DNA from 2 places in the Blastococcus sp. KM273129 genome. Region 2 is predicted to be linked to the other one. Evidence: riboswitches for the same ligand, from Rfam matches in the RefSeq annotation. Region 2 holds a riboswitch; the other holds the start of a gene.

Region 1 (7,522 bases), on a different contig from region 2:
GGCTGGGGTCGCGGCCCACGGCGGGCTCCGGCGGGTGCTGGGCGGCCTGGTCGGTCACCTCCAGCAGGTAGGCGTCGCCGGTGGTGCGCAGCGTCGCCCGCACCTCCCCGCCGCCGTGGCGCAGGGCGTTGGACGCCATCTCGTCCAGGGCCAGCACCAGCCGGTCGAGGAGGTCGGCGAGGCCGGGGCCGGAGAGGCGGGCGCGGACCTCCGCCCGCACCCCGGGCAGCTCGGCGACGTCGCGCAGGCGCCAGGTGAGGACCGCCTCCGCGGCAGGCGGGTACGCCGACGGCCAGATCGTGCCGGCCGCCTGCCCTGTCACGCCGCTGCTCTCCTCGGTTCCCGGCCCCCTGGTGCACGCGGGCCTGACCGTTCGCTATCGGCCGGAGCGGCGCCGGGTAAACCCGATGTCGCGAAGGTCACACCGCGTCAGCCGAACACCGGGGACCAGTGGCCGGTCTGCACGCTCAGCGTCACCGCGGACGCGCACACCACGACGGCGCCGACGACGAACCAGGTGTCGCGCCGGTGCAGCGCGGAGCCGCGGGCGTTGCTGCGGGGGACGCCGCAGTCGAAACCCCGGGCGTCCATCGCCGTCGCCAGCCGGCTGCCCCGCCGGATTGCGCCGACGAGCAGCGCGAACGCGGTGCCGGCGAACAGCCGCAGGCGGGCGCCCGGGCTGGCTCCGGCGTCGACGCCCCGCGCGCGGCGGGCCAGGCGGATGGTCTGCCACTCGGTGGCCAGCAGCGGCACCAGGCGCAGGGCGGCGAGCGCCCCGTAGGCGAACCGGGTGGAGACCCGCCAGTGCAGGGTGAGCGCGTCGGCCAGCCGCACCGGGTCCGTGGAGGAGACCAGCAGGACGCCCGGCAGGGCCAGCGCGATCACCCGCAGCCCCCAGGTGGCCCCGCTCAGCCACGCCGCCGCGCCGTCGAGGGTGCCGAACGCGACGTTGACCCACGCGACGCCGGCCGCGCTCAGCAGGAGGGGCCACGTGCGGTGCAGGATCGAGCGCGGGGTGGTCAGGCCCGCGGCGGGCAGCAGCGCCAGCTCGGCGGCGAGGACCACCGACGGCGTCACCAGGTCGCCGCTGACGAGCAGGACGACGGTGAGGACGGCGATCGCCGACAGCTGGGCGACGGGGTTGATCGCCGAGAGGGGGACCTCGCGGGCCGGGCCGAGGGTCAGCGGTGCGGTCACGACGCCGGCACCGGGTTCCCGAGGCGGAGGACGTCGTCGGCGAGCGCGTCGACGACGGCGGCGTCGTGGCTGACCAGGCACAGGGCGCGTCCGTCGGCCTGCTGCTCGGCCAGCAGCGCGACCAGCTCGGCCCAGGTGTCGCGGTCCTGGCCGAAGGTCGGCTCGTCCAGCACCAGGACCGGCGGGCGGGTCGCCAGCGCGGTGGCCACGGACAGTCGGCGCTGCTGGCCGCCGGAGAGGGTGAACGGGTTGGCCTCGGCGAGCGGCGCCAGCCCCAGCCGCTCGAGCAGGTCGTCGGCGCGCCGGCCGGCCGACGTGCGGTCCGCCCCGGCCCGCAGCGGTCCCAGGGAGAGCTCGTCGCGCACCCGCCCGGTCAGGAACTGGTGCTCGGGCTGCTGGAACACCGTGCCGATCCGCTCGACCAGCTCGGCCGCCCGCCACCGCGCCGGCGGCCGGTCGGGCCGGCGCAGCCCGGCACGCAGGGTGGGCCCCACCCGGAGCTGCCCGCTCGTCGGCGCCCGCAGCCCGGCGAGCAGCAGGGCCAGCGTGGACTTGCCGGTGCCGTTCGGTCCGGTCACGGCGAGCGTCCGGCCGGCGAGGAGCGCCGCGTCGGTCGGCGCGAGCGCGGGGCGGTCCGACCCGCGGTGGGTGTAGCCCACCGCCTCGGCGCGCAGGAGCGCCTCGCCGGCCGGGAGGCCGGCCCGGCGCACCGGGAACCGCAGCGGCGGTGGCGTCCAGCCGGAGGGGTGCTCGGTCAGCCCGCCGCCCGGCAGCAGCTCCACGACCCGGTCCACGAGCGGCAGCCACGCCTCCAGGTCGTGGTCGACGACGACCAGGGTGGCCGACCGGTCGGCCACCGCCCGGTCCACCGCCGCGCGCACCAGCGCGGCGCCGTCCGGGTCGAGCTGGGCGGTGGGCTCGTCCAGGAGCAGCAGGCCCGGGTGGGGGGCGAGGGCCCCGGCCAGCACCAGCCGCTGCTTCTGCCCGCCGGAGAGCGCCGCGGTCGCCCGGTCGCGGCCGAGCCCGAAGCCGACGGCGTCCAGCGCCGCGTCGACCGCGGGCCAGATGCGGTCCCGCGGCATCCCGACGTTCTCCAGCCCGAAGGCGACGTCGTCGCCGGCACGGGTCATGACCAGCTGGGAGTCCGGGTCCTGGAAGACCATGCCGACGCGCTGCCGGCTGCGGTCGGGCGGCTCGCCGTCGACGGTGAGCTCGCCCTCGACGTCACCGTTCTCCGGTTCCAGCAGCCCGCCGAGCGCGCGCAGCAGCGTGGACTTGCCGGCGCCCGAGCGGCCGGTGAGCAGCACCCGCTCGCCGGGGGCGATCCGCAGGTCGACGTCCCGCACCGCCCAGGCCCGCCGGGTGGCGTGCCGGAAGCCCCAGCCGCGCAGCCGGACGGCGGCCGGGCCCGAGGCCCCGGACGTCGTCAGACCCGGGTGCGACCGGACGCGAACGACGACAGCGCGCCGCTCGCGGCCAGCGCGCGGGCCAGCAGCACGCTGCCGATCCCGGCGACGACCGCGGTGCTGCCCACGACCAGCGCGACGTAGGTCGTCTTCCAGCCCGCCGACCAGTCGGGGTAGTAGTAGACGAGGTCGAGCACGGCGGCGGTCGCACCGGCGAGGACGGCGGCCAGCAGCGCGGGCGCCCAGCCGAACCGGCGGTAGCGGAAGGCGGCGAACCCGGCGTCGCCGGCCAGGCCCTGCAGCAGGCCGTAGACGATCGTCGTCGTCCCCCAGGCGGAGCCGAGCAGCGCGGAGACGATCGCGGCGACCAGCTCGGCGAAGAGGCCGGCACCGGGCTTGCGGACGATGAGCGGGGCGAGCACGGCGGGGATCAGCCAGACGCCGTACATGAACGCCTGGGCGGGCGGGAAGGCGGCGAACGCCGTCCCGGTGCCGGCCCAGAGCAGGCCCCAGGCCCAGAAGACGACGCCGAAGGCGGCGCCGAGGACGGCGGTGACGACGATGTCGACGGTGCGCCAGCGGTTGCTGCGCTCCCGGGCGGGCGCAGCGTTCGGCGAACGGACGGCCGGATCGGCCATTGCTTCCTCCAGACTCCCTGCGCCGGCATGACCCGGATCAGGTTCGAGGGTCTGCGGTGTCCCGCACTCTCAGCGCCGAAGCGCTCCCCTGCTGTTTGACGTGTTGAGTTGTGCTGCCGCCGAGCCTAGCCCACCCTCAGTCGGGCGTTATGTGCACATAACGCCCCCCGCACCGACCACCCCCTCTGTCGGGCGTTATGTGCACATAACGCCACCCGCACCGACCGCCGTCAGAGGACGAAGCCCAGGAGCAGGTGGGCGTTGAGCCCGATGATCAGGGCGGCGACGACGCTGCCCGCCACGGTGGTGGTCCGGCGGTTCACCCAGCCGCCCATCAGGTCGCGGCGGCTGGTGAGCCACAGCAGGGGCACGAGCGCGAACGGGATGCCGAACGAGAGCACGACCTGCGACCACACCAGCGCCGTCGTCGGGTCCCCGCCCAGCACCAGGACCGCCAGGGCAGGCGCGAGGGTGATCAGCCGGCGGGTGAGCACCGGGATGTGCCGCTTGAGGAACCCGGCCATCACGACCTGCCCGGCGTGCGTGCCCACCGACGACGAGGCGAAGCCGGAGGCCAGCAGCGCGAGGGCGAAGGCGAGCGCGGCCCCGGTGCCGAGCTGGTCACCGAGCCCGGTGTGCACCCCCTCCAGGGTGTCGACGCCGCTGTCGCTGGTGAACAGCTGCGCGGCGATGACCAGCATCGCGGCGTTGACCAGCCCGGCCAGGCCCATGGCCACCACGATGTCGATGCGCTGCGCCCGCAGCAGCCGGCCCCGTCCCTCCCGGGTGCGGCCGGCGGTGACCGCGTCGCCGTAGCGGCCCGGGGTGAGCGCGGAGTGCACGTAGATCACGTGCGGCATCACCGTGGCGCCCAGGATCCCGGTGGCCAGCACGAGGCTCTCGGCGCCGTCGAAGGAGGGCACCATGCCGCCGGCGAGCCCGCCCGGGTCGACGCCGGAGCCGAGCAGCGTGTACCCGAACCCGACCCCGATGACCAGCAGCAGGCCGGCGATGACCCGCTCGAACGGCCGGTACCCGCGGGACTGCGCGGCGAGCAGGACGAACGCGACCACGGCGGTGATGACGCCGCCGATCGGCAACGGGACCCCGAACAGCAGGTACAGCGCCACTGCCCCACCGACGATCTCGGCGAGGTCGGTGGCGATCGCGACCGCCTCCGCCTGCAGCCACAGCCCCCGGGTGACCGGCCGGGGCAGGTTCTCCCGGCAGAGCGTGGCCAGGTCGCGGCCGGTGGCGAGCCCGAGCTTCGCCGTGAGCGACTGGATGAGCATCGCCATGAGGTTCGCCGCGACGATCACCCAGAGCAGGGTGTAGCCGAACGCGGCGCCGCCGGAGAAGTTGGTCGCGAAGTTGCCGGGGTCGACGTAGGCGACGGCGGCGACGAAGGCGGGGCCGAGCATCGACCAGAGCCGGCGGCGACCCGGCGCCGTGCTCGCCGGGCGTTGCGCGGGCGCACGGAGCGTCGTCGGCAGGACGGCGGCCTCGGTCTTCGACAGGTACACGGCGGCCTCGCAGGGTGTCCGGGTGGCGGTCGCCCCTGGTCTGCCCGGCTCGCGTGTCACGCCGGGGCCGACCCGTGGCCCCCCGGGGCCAAGGTCAGCCTTGCCTGCCCGGGCCGGCGCGCCGGGCCCGCTCGACCAGCGCGTCGATGCGCGCGGCATGGGCGCCGCGCCAGTACACCCGCCCGCAGCCGGCGCACCGGGAGAAGTCCTCGACGGTGCGGCGGGTGCCCGGCTCGAGCAGACCGGCGACCTCCGCCTTCGGCACCGGGTGGAGGATCGCGCCGCAGGCGGTGCAGCGGGTGAGCGGTGCCAGCGGCACGGTGAACCGGTCCATCACGTCCACCAGCTGCTCCTCCGGCCGGTCGCCCCGCACGAGCGCGCCGTGCGGCAGGGCGCGGCGCATGAGCAGGCCGCGGTCCTGGGTGAGCAGCACCCGGTCCTCCGCCGCAGCCCGCGCGACCAGCGCCGGGTCGTCGGCGTCGTTCGACCAGGCTGCGTCCGCCCCGAGCAGCCGCAGGCGCCGGGCGAGCGCGCCGAGGCCGACGTCGAGCAGGAACCCGCCCGGGGGGACGGCGACCGGTCGCGGCGCGGGCTCCACCTCGAGCACCGCACCGGGGCGGACGCGTGCGGCGGGGGGCACCGGCGCGCCGTCCACGCGGATGGCGCCGACCTCGGTCAGGGGGATCCCGGCGGCCTGCACGAGGTGGCCGGCGGTCGTGTCGGGGTCGAAGGGCAGCGGCCGCTCACCGGCGCCCCGGTACCGCGCGGCCAGCAGCCGGCGCAGGTCCGGGGCGGGCCGCACGCGCACCTCCACGGCGGCGGGCTACCCCCGCGGGCCGGCGACACGCGCGCCAGGAGTGCACCGGCGTCCTCCTGGGCACGGAGGTCCCCGTCCGCCGTCCCACCCTGGAGGTCCCGTGTCCGACGCAACGCCCCGCCCCCTCGCCCTCGTCACCGGTGCGTCCAGCGGCATCGGGCTGGAGCTGGCCAAGCAGTTCGCCGAGCACGGGTTCGACCTCGTGGCCGTCGCCGAGGACGCCGAGCTCGACGCGGCGGCCGTGCAGCTGCGCGAGCGCGGTGCGGCCGTCTCGCCGATCCGGGCCGACCTCACCCGGCGCGAGGAGGTCGAGAAGGTGGTCGCGGCGGTGCGCGGGGCCGGCCGGCCGCTCGACGCGGCGGCGCTGAACGCCGGTGTCGGCCTCGGCGGCCGCTTCGTCGAGACCGACCTCGACCGGGAGATCGGGATGGTGGAGCTGAACTGCATCTCGACGATGCACCTGGCCAAGCGCGTCGCCCAGGACATGGTGGTCCGGGGCGAGGGGCGGATCCTGTTCACCTCGTCGGTCGCCTCGCAGGCCCCGGAGCCGTTCCAGGCCGTCTACTCCGCGACGAAGGCCTTCGTGCAGTTCCTGGCGCTGGGCCTCCGGGAGGAGCTCGAGGGCACCGGCGTCACCGTCACCGCCCTGCTGCCCGGGCCCACGGACACCGAGTTCTTCGACCGCGGCGACCTGACGGACACCAAGCTGGGCGCCAGCGACAGCAAGGACGACCCGGCGCTGGTCGCCCGCCAGGGGTACGAGGGGCTGATGAAGGGTGAGGCGTCGGTGTTCGCCGGGTCGGTGAGCAGCAAGCTGATGGGCCGGCTGTCGGCGCTCGTGCCCGATGCGGTCGCCGGCAAGACGCACAAGCCGATGACGGCCCCCGGCTCGGCCGAGGGCTGAGCCTGCGGCACGATCGGGGCGTGACCGAGCCGCTGCAGCCCGTCGACCTGCCGGTGGGCGACCTGCTGCTGCGCCCGTGGCGGGAGACCGACATCGGGGCGCTGTGGTCGGCGTTCCAGGACCGCGAGCTGCGGCGGTGGAACGGCGGGGGCGTGGCCTCCCGCACCGACGCCCTGGTGCTCCTCGGGCGGCGGATGGACTGGACCTCCGGCGACCACGCCAGCTGGGCGCTGGTCGACCCGGCGGCGGACGAGCTGCTCGCCTCGGTCTCCCTGCACTCCATCGACCGGCTGCACGGGAACGCGCAGGTCGGCTACTGGACGGTGCCGGCCGCGCGCGGGCGGGGCCTGGCACCCGCCGCCGTCGACGCCGCCTGCCGCTGGGCGTTCGGCGCCCTGCCGGTGGACCGGGTCGAGCTGTGCCACGCGGTCGAGAACCCGGCATCCGGCCGGGTCGCGGAGAAGGCCGGCTTCAGGCGCGAGGGGCGGCTGCGCCGCTCCTTCCGCTACGGCGACGGCGTGAAGCACGACGAGGTGCTGTGGTCGCGCCTCGCCGACGACCCCGTGCCGGTGGTCAGCACCCGCAGCTGCCCCCCGGGGCGGTGAGCGGATCGGCGGGAGCCCGGTGCACGCCGTCCGGGCGCACCACGGGCAGGCCCTCCCGGGCCCAGTACTCGAAGCCGCCGATCATCTCGCGCACCCGGTAGCCGAGCAGCGCCAGCCGGAGCGCCGCGCGGGTGGCGCCGTTGCACCCGGGACCCCAGCAGTAGGTCACCACCGGCACCGCGGGGTCGAGCTCGGCGGCGGCCCGGTCGGGGATCTCGGCGCCGGGCAGGTGCACCGCGCCGGGTACGTGCCCCTGCTGCCACGCCTCGCGGCTGCGGCTGTCGAGCAGGACGAACCCCGGGTCGCCGGTCTCCAGGGCGGTGTGGACGTCGCTGACGTCGGTCTCCACGGCCAGCCGGCGGGCGAAGTGGGCCGCGGCGGCGGCCGGGTCGGTGCTCCAGTCCATCACCGGGCCGACGCTAGGGGTGCCCG
Region 2 (7,522 bases):
GCGCCAGGCGCCCGCGGCCGCGTCTCCCCCGCCCGCCGGGTCGGCGACGCGTCCCCCGTGCGCCCGCGCCAGCTCGGTCAGCTCGTCCAGGCGGCCCGCCACGGGGTGCACGGCGGACTCCACGCCCAGCACGAGGACCCACTCCCCCGACGATGCGCCGGCCAGCGCGGCCTCGCCCGGGTCGAGCAGCCGGCAGTTCGCCGGGTGCAGGCCGGCCTGCGCGATGGCCCGGACGGCGGCGAACGCGGCGGCGCCGTCGGGGAACGTGGCCGACGCCGAGGCCTTGAACCGTGGCCGGTCCTGGAGCCGCATCCACGCCTCCGTGATCACCCCGAGCGTGCCCTCCGAGCCGAGGAAGAGCCGGTCGGGCGAGGGGCCGGCGCCCGATCCGGGCAGCCGCCACGACTCGCTGACGCCCACCGGCGTGACCACCCGCAGCGACTCGACGAGGTCGTCGACGTGGGTGTGCAGGGTCGCGTAGTGGCCGCCGGCCCGGGTGGCCAGCCAGCCGCCCAGGGTGGAGAACTCGAAGCTCTGCGGGAAGTGCCGCAGGGTCAGCCCGTGCGGGCGCAGCTGCGCCTCGAGCACCGGGCCCAGCGCGCCGCCCTGGATCCGGGCGGCCCGGCTCACCGGGTCGACCTCCAGGACGCGCTCCAGCCCGGTGAGCTCCAGCGCCAGCCACGGCCGGTCGCCGCGGTACTCCACCCCGCCGACCACCGAGCTGCCGCCGCCCACGGGCACGACGACGAGGTCCGAGGCGGCGGCCCAGTCGAGGAGGTCGACGACCTCGGTCTCGGTGGCGGGCCGGGCGACGGCGTCCGGGGCGCCCGCGAGGTCCCCCGAGAGGGCCCGGACGACGTCCCGGTAGGCCTTGCCGAACGCGCGGGCGGCGCGCGCTCCCGGGTCGGTGGTCACCGGCAGGGCCGGTGGCGGGCTGATCCGCGTCGGCGGGAGCTCGAGGTCGCGGACGTCGGGGACCGGCCGCGGGCGCGCGGGCAGCCCGGGGAGCAGCCCGGCGAGCGCGGCGCACTCGTCGTCGGGCAGCGCCTGGTCGGTCGTCCCCCAGCCCCACCAGGAGCGCGTCGCCGTCGTCGTCATGCAGGGGGCCTCCAGTCGGGTGGGTCGGCGGGCTGCAGCGCCGGGTCGTCGGCGGCCAGCGTGCGCACCGGGCCGGGCGGCGTCAACGGGCCCTCGAAGCGCACGGTCACCCGGCCGAGCCCCCGTCCCCACACCCAGCCGGCCCCGTGCTCGTCGTGCCGCACGTCCTGCCCCGGCCACCAGCGCTTCTCCACCGGCAGTGGCGGCTCGTCGGCTGCCTCCTGCTCGGGCGCGACGGCCTCGTCCGGCTCGTCCTCGTCCGTGGTGAAGAGGTCGCCCTGCGCGTAGAGCGACAGCCCCGAGACGCCGACCCCGAGCAGGCGCAGCCCCCCGCCCGTACCGGCCTCGGTGAGCAACCGGCGGGCAGTGGTCGCGATGACCCGGGGGTCGTCCGTCGGCTGCGGCAGCGTCTGAGAGCGGGTGATCGTCGTGAAGTCGTAGCGGCGCAGCTTCAGCGTGACCGTGCGCCCGGAGTAGGCGGCGGCGCGCAGCCGGCTCCCCACCCTGGCCGCCATCGAGTCGATCTCCCGGTTCAGCACGGCGACGTCGGTGAGGTCCCGCTCGAAGGTCTCCTCGTGCGACACGGATTTCACCTCGCGGTCGGGGACGACGGCGCGGTCGTCCTCGGCGCGGGCCAGGGCGTGCAGCCCGGCGCCGTGCGCCCGGCCGGCCAGCGCGATCAGGTCGGGCAGGGACTTGGCGGCGAGGTCCCCGACCGTCCGCACGCCGACCTGGTGCAGCCGCTCCGCCGTCGCCGGCCCGACCCCGCCGAGCCGGGTGACCGGCAGCGGGTGCAGGAGGTCGAGCTCGCCACCCGGGGCGACGACGACGAGGCCGTCCGGCTTCTGCAGGTCGGAGGCGATCTTGGCCATGAGCTTCGAGCTGCCGATGCCCACCGAGCCGGTGACCCCTCCGGTGGCGCGCGCGATCCGCTCCTTGAGACCGGCGGCCAGTTCCGTCACACCGGAAACCGAGAGGTCGTGCCCGGCCCCGGCGGCGAGGTCGACGTAGGCCTCGTCGATGGACACGGGCTCCACGAGCGGCGACAGCTCGCGCAGCAGGTCCATGACGACGTCGGAGGTGCGCCGGTAGGCCGCGAACCGGCCACCGAGGAACGCCGTCCCCGCTGGGCAGCGCCGCCGGGCCTCCGCGGTCGACATCGCCGACCGCGCCCCGTAGGCCCGCGCCTCGTAGGACGCGGTGGCGACGACACCCCGGCCACCCACGCCGCCGACGACGACCGGCCGGCCGCGCAGCGAGGGCTTGTCCCGCTGCTCGACCGCGGCGAAGAAGGCGTCGAGGTCCAGGTGCAGGATGCTCGCCTCCCGCCTCATGCCACCGATGATCGCCCGGACCGTGGGCCCGGCGGGAACCGCCCCCGCTCAGACCAGGACGGCCCAGCCCTCCCGGGCGTGGGCGGCGCGCCAGAACTCGAGCTCGTACCGGGTGGCGACGGCGAACGCGGTCAGCATGGCCGGCTCCTGGCCGGGAGCGGAGCGTGCCGCGGCGTCGGCCAGCCGCCGGGCGGTGACCGTGGCCTCCTGGAACGGGGCGGCGTCGTAGGTGGCGACCCACCGTCGGTAGGGGTGGTCAGGTGCCGCCCGCGCCACCGGGGCCAGGCGGGCGCCGACGTCGGCGTACACCCAGTAGCAGGGCAGGACGGCCGCGGCGGCGACCGGGTACGGCGCGGTCGCCGCCGTCGCCACCAGGTAGGAGGTGTACGCGAGGCAGGTCGGCGACGCGACCGGCGCACCGTCCGGCTCCCCGAGCAGGTCGGTGCCGAGCAGGTCGGCGTGCAGCTCGGTCTCCACCGCCCCGCAGGTCTGCGCCGAACCGGCCCAGAAGGCCGCGGCCTGCGCGTCGGGCGCGCGGGCCGCCAGCAGCGCCAGCGCGCGGGCGTAGCTGCCCAGGTAGACCGCGTCCTGCTCCAGGTAGTGGCGGAAGACCTCCGGGGCGAGGGTGCCGTCGGCCAGCTCGGCGAGGAAGGGCAGCTCGTCGATCGCCCGGCGGAGGTCCGCCGTCGCCGCCCAGGCGCGCTCGCTGAAGCCGGTCACGCCGGCCAGATCCCGGCGAAGTGGTGCACCGGGCCGTGGCCGGCGCCGATCCGCAGCGCGGCGCCCCCGGCCAGCGCCCGCTGCAGGTAGTCGCGGGCCGGTTCCACCAGGACCACCCAGTCCGGGGGCTCGCCGGCGCGGGCGGCGAGCGCGGCCAGCGCCGAGGAGAGCGTGCACCCGGTCCCGTGGGTCGCCGTCGTGTCGATGCGCGGCCGCCGGGTCTCCGTGGTGCCGGCGGCGCTGGCGAGGACGTCGACGCTCTCCGGGCCGCCCAGGTGACCACCCTTGATGAGCACCGCGCGCGGCCCCAGGGCCAGCAGCGCCCGCGCCTGCTCGTGCAGCTCGTCGACGTCGCGCGCCGGCTCGGTGTCCAGCAACGCGGCGGCCTCCGGCACGTTGGGGGTGATCAGGTCGGCCAGCGGCAGCAGTTCGGTGCGGACCGCTGCCACCGCGTCGTCGTCGATCAGCCGGTGGCCGCTCGTCGCCACCATCACCGGGTCGCAGACGACCGGGCCGGGGAGCCGCTCGGCCAGCACCGCGGCCACCGCGCGCACCACGTCGGCGCTGCCCAGCATCCCGAGCTTGGTGGCGTGCACCTCGACGTCGTCGAGCAGGGTGTGCAGCTGCCGGGTGACGAACTCCGCCGGTACCGGGTGCACGCCGTCGACACCGCGGGTGCTCTGCGCGGTGAGGGCGGTGAGCACCGCCGTCCCGTACGCGCCGAGGGCGCTGAACGTCTTCAGGTCCGCCTGGATGCCGGCGCCGCCGCTGGGGTCGCTGCCGGCCACGGAGAGCGCGGTCGGCGTCATCGCGCGCCCACCGGGGCGAGCTGGGCGCGCAGCGCCGCCGCCGCGGCCCGCGGATCGGGTGCCGCGCAGATCGCCGAGACCACGCAGACGCCGTGCACGCCCGTGGCCGCCGCCGCGGCCGCCCGGGTCGCGTCGATGCCGCCGATCGCCACGGTGGTCAGCCCCGCGGCCCGTGCGGTGGCGGCCAGCTCCCGGACGGTGGCCAGGCCCAGCCCCTGACCGGCCTCGGGTTTGGTCGGCGTCGCCCACACCGGGCTGAGGCCGACGAGGTCGACGGTGCCCGCCGGCAGGCGGAGCGCGGCGGCGAGGTCCTCGGTGCTCTCCACGGAGAGGCCGACCAGCCGATCGGGCCCGAGCGCCGCCCGCACCTCGGTCACCGGCAGGTCCTCCTGGCCGACGTGCACACCCGAGGCGCCGGCGAGCAGGGCGACGTCGAGGGCGTCGTTCACCACCACCGCCACGTCCGGCCGGTCGGCGAGCGCGGCCTGCACCGAGCGGGTCAGCGACAGCAGCTCTCGGCGGGGGGCGTCCTTGTCGCGCACCTGGACGGCGGTGACGCCACCGGCGACCGCGGCGCGGACGACGTCGGCCACCGGTCGCGGCCGGCACAGCTGCGTGTCGGTGACCAGGTAGAGGGTCGGGTCGAACGCCGGGCGCATCAGGCGCTCCGCACGTCCGCGCGCGCCAGGTCCTCGGGGCCGACGGCGTCGAGCGCGTCCAGCCAGGCCGCCGCGAAGGTGCCCGGCCCGGCGGCGCCCGCCGCGGCCCGCTCGGCGGCGAGGGCGACGTGCGCGTGCGCGGCCACGGCACCGGTGAAGGGGTCGCCGGTCGCGGCGACGTAGGCGGCGACCAGCGCCCCGAGCGCGCACCCGGCGCCGGTGGTGCGGGTCAGCAGCGGTGAGCCCCCGCCCACCCGGATGGTGCGTGCGCCGTCGGTGATCAGGTCCACCTCGCCGCTGACCGCGACCACGCCGCCCGCCCGCCCGGCGAGCCCTGCGGCGGCGGAGGCGGCGTCCTCGGCGCCCGCGGTGCTGTCCACGCCGCGCCCGCCGGAGCCCGCCCCGGCCAGCGCCATGACCTCCGAGGGGTTGCCCCGGACGACGGCGGGGCCGAGCGCCACCAGCTCGGCCGCCAGCGCCGTCCGGTAGCCGAGGCCGCCGACGGCGACCGGGTCGAGCACCCACGGGGTGCCCGCCGCCCCGGCCGACCGGGCGGCCAGCCGCATCGCCTCGGCGGTGCGCGCGTTGACGGTGCCGACGTTGACCAGGACGGCGGAGGCGACGGCGGCGAAGTCCCCCGCCTCCTCGGGCGCGTCGACCATCGCCGGGGCCGCGCCGACCGCGAGCAGGGCGTTGGCGGTGAGCGTCTGCACCACCGTGTTGGTCAGGCAGTGCACCAGCGGCGCGGTCCCGCTCAGCGCCGCTCGGGCAGCGCGCAGGTCGACGACTTCCACAGCATCGGACATGCCGGTGACATCCCTTCGCCAGTGCGAACTGGAGCAGGTTCGGCGGGTGTGATCTCAGTCCCGGGCGGGACACCCCGTGCCACGTACAGGGCCGAACCTAGCAGGAGGTAGCGTCCCCGGCCGTACCGCGGGAGCCCGCCGGAGCGGGCTGAGAGGGCGGCAGCGGCCGCCGACCGTTCGAACCTGTCCGGGTCATACCGGCGTAGGGAGGCTGTCGATGCGTGCCGTGCGTTTCCACGAGGTGGGCCGTCCACCGCGGGTCGAGGAGCTCGACCCGCTGCGGCCCGGGCCCGGCGAGGTCCTGATCGACGTCGCGGCCGCCGGTGTCTGCGGGACCGAGCTGCACTTCCTCGACGGGCTGCTGACCCCGGCGCGGACGCCGATCACCCTGGGCCACGAGGTGGCGGGCGTCGTCGCAGAGGTGGGCGAGGGCGTCTCCGACGTCGCCGCGGGAGGCCGCGTCGCGGTGCACTACCTGCACGCCTGTGGCCGGTGCCGGTGGTGCCGCAGCGGCGACGACCACCTCTGCGACGCACCCCTGGGGTTCCTCGCCTTCGCGACCGACGGCGGCTTCGCCGAGCAGGTCGTGGTGCCGGCGTCGGCCGTGGTGCCCGTCCCGCCGGAGGTCGACCTCTCGACGGCAGCGGTGCTGTGCTGCAGCGCGACCACCGCGCTGCACGCCGTCGAGGTCGCCGGCGTGCGGCCCGGTGACACCGCCGTCGTCTACGGCGTCGGGGGTGTGGGCCTGGCGCTCGTCCAGGTGCTGCGCGAGAGAGGTGCCCGGCCGATCGCCGTCGCCCGCAACGCAGACCGCCTCGCGCTGGCCCGCGAGCTGGGCGCCGAGGTGACCGTCGACGCGGGCGTCGAGGACGTGGTCGCGGCTGTCCGCGCCGCCACCGGAGGTGCGGGGGCCGACGTCGTCGTCGAGCTGGTGGGCACCCGCGAGACCAGCGCGAACGCGCTCGCATCGCTCGGGAAGCAGGGGAGGCTCGTCTACGTCGGCTACAGCTTCGACCGGATCGGGCTCGACCCGCTGTCCCTCGTCGTCCCCGAGCAGCGGATCCTCACCTCCGTCGGCAACCGGCGCTCCGAGCTGGTGGCGGCCCTCGACCTGGCCGCACGGGGCCGGCTCCGCACCACCGTCACGGAACACCCGCTCGCGGACGCTCCTCGGGTGCTGGAGGACCTGCGGGCCGGCCGCGTCGTGGGCCGGGCGGTGCTCGTGCCGTGACGGGCGGCGACCGGGAGCGATGAGTTCCCGCGCCCCCCGCGGTCGTGTGCACGAGGGCCGGTCGTCCCCGGAGCGCCGACCGGCCGATGAGAGGGAATGCGGATGACCGGGAACGGGGACGGCGCGGGCGGTCGCGACGTCGAGCGGTGGGTGGCGACGACCTACGGCGGCCTCGCCGACCTGCTGGCCGCCGACCCGGGCGCCTGGGACGGACCGTCGCTCTGCGCGGGCTGGCGGGTCCGGCACGTGGTGGCGCACGTGACCATGCCGGTGCGGCTGACGCCGGAGCGGTTCGGCGCGGAGATGGCCGCCGCGGGTGGCGACTTCGGCCGTCTCTCCGACACGGTGGCGGCCCGGGACGCCGCCCTCCCGGCCGCCGAGCTCCTGGCCGCGCTGCGCTCCCCGGTCCTGCACCGGTGGCAGCCGCCGGGCGGGGGCGCCCCGGGGGCGCTGACGCACGCCGTCGTCCACTCGCTCGACGTGACGCTGGCCCTCGACCGGCCGCCGGTCGCGCCGGCCGGCGCGGCGCTCGCCGTCCTCGACCAGCTCGCCGCCGCGGACGGCTCGCTCTTCGGCGTCGACCTGTCCGGTGCGCGGTTTGAGGCGACCGATGCGGCGCGGGCCTGGGGCGACGGCGCGGTCGTCGGGGCAGGCACCGGCCGGCTCGTCGCGCTGCTGGCCGGGCGCACGCTGCCGGACGGCCAGGCCCTCCGCCGTCGCTGACCCCGCTCAGCCCTCGGTCAGGGCGGCGGTGGGCAGCCAGTCGGCGTCGAGGAGTTCGGCGATCTCCTGCAGCGAGGAGGTGTCCGCCCCGGCCGTGGAGCCGCTGACCGCCAGCCGCTCCACCATCACCCGCGCGACCTGC

What was found. A riboswitch is a leader RNA that binds a small molecule or an ion and turns the genes downstream of it on or off. The one in region 2 is predicted to bind thiamine pyrophosphate.
Region 1: another riboswitch for thiamine pyrophosphate. It lies ahead of E9565_RS16425 (ECF transporter S component); the one in region 2 lies ahead of thiM (hydroxyethylthiazole kinase).

Annotation. Positions count from the first base shown of each region.
Region 1 is NZ_SSXB01000065.1:12,786-20,307, reverse strand. It holds gene E9565_RS16440 (anti-sigma regulatory factor) at 1-322, opposite strand, end outside; gene E9565_RS16435 (energy-coupling factor transporter transmembrane protein EcfT) at 430-1,197, opposite strand; gene E9565_RS16430 (ABC transporter ATP-binding protein) at 1,194-2,543, opposite strand; gene E9565_RS16425 (ECF transporter S component) at 2,624-3,241, opposite strand; TPP riboswitch at 3,238-3,341, opposite strand; gene E9565_RS16420 (Nramp family divalent metal transporter) at 3,472-4,764, opposite strand; gene E9565_RS23340 (Mut7-C ubiquitin/RNAse domain-containing protein) at 4,859-5,578, opposite strand; gene E9565_RS16410 (SDR family oxidoreductase) at 5,682-6,485, shown strand; gene E9565_RS16405 (GNAT family N-acetyltransferase) at 6,506-7,090, shown strand; gene E9565_RS16400 (rhodanese-like domain-containing protein) at 7,059-7,496, opposite strand.
Region 2 is NZ_SSXB01000021.1:7,485-15,006, reverse strand. It holds gene E9565_RS08650 (FAD-binding oxidoreductase) at 1-1,098, opposite strand, end outside; gene E9565_RS08645 (DNA polymerase IV) at 1,095-2,432, opposite strand; gene E9565_RS08640 (TenA family protein) at 2,481-3,152, opposite strand; gene thiD (bifunctional hydroxymethylpyrimidine kinase/phosphomethylpyrimidine kinase) at 3,149-3,961, opposite strand; gene thiE (thiamine phosphate synthase) at 3,958-4,620, opposite strand; gene thiM (hydroxyethylthiazole kinase) at 4,620-5,426, opposite strand; TPP riboswitch at 5,420-5,513, opposite strand; TPP riboswitch at 5,547-5,649, shown strand; gene E9565_RS08620 (alcohol dehydrogenase catalytic domain-containing protein) at 5,644-6,657, shown strand; gene E9565_RS08615 (maleylpyruvate isomerase family mycothiol-dependent enzyme) at 6,760-7,380, shown strand; gene E9565_RS08610 (DEAD/DEAH box helicase) at 7,387-7,522, opposite strand, start outside.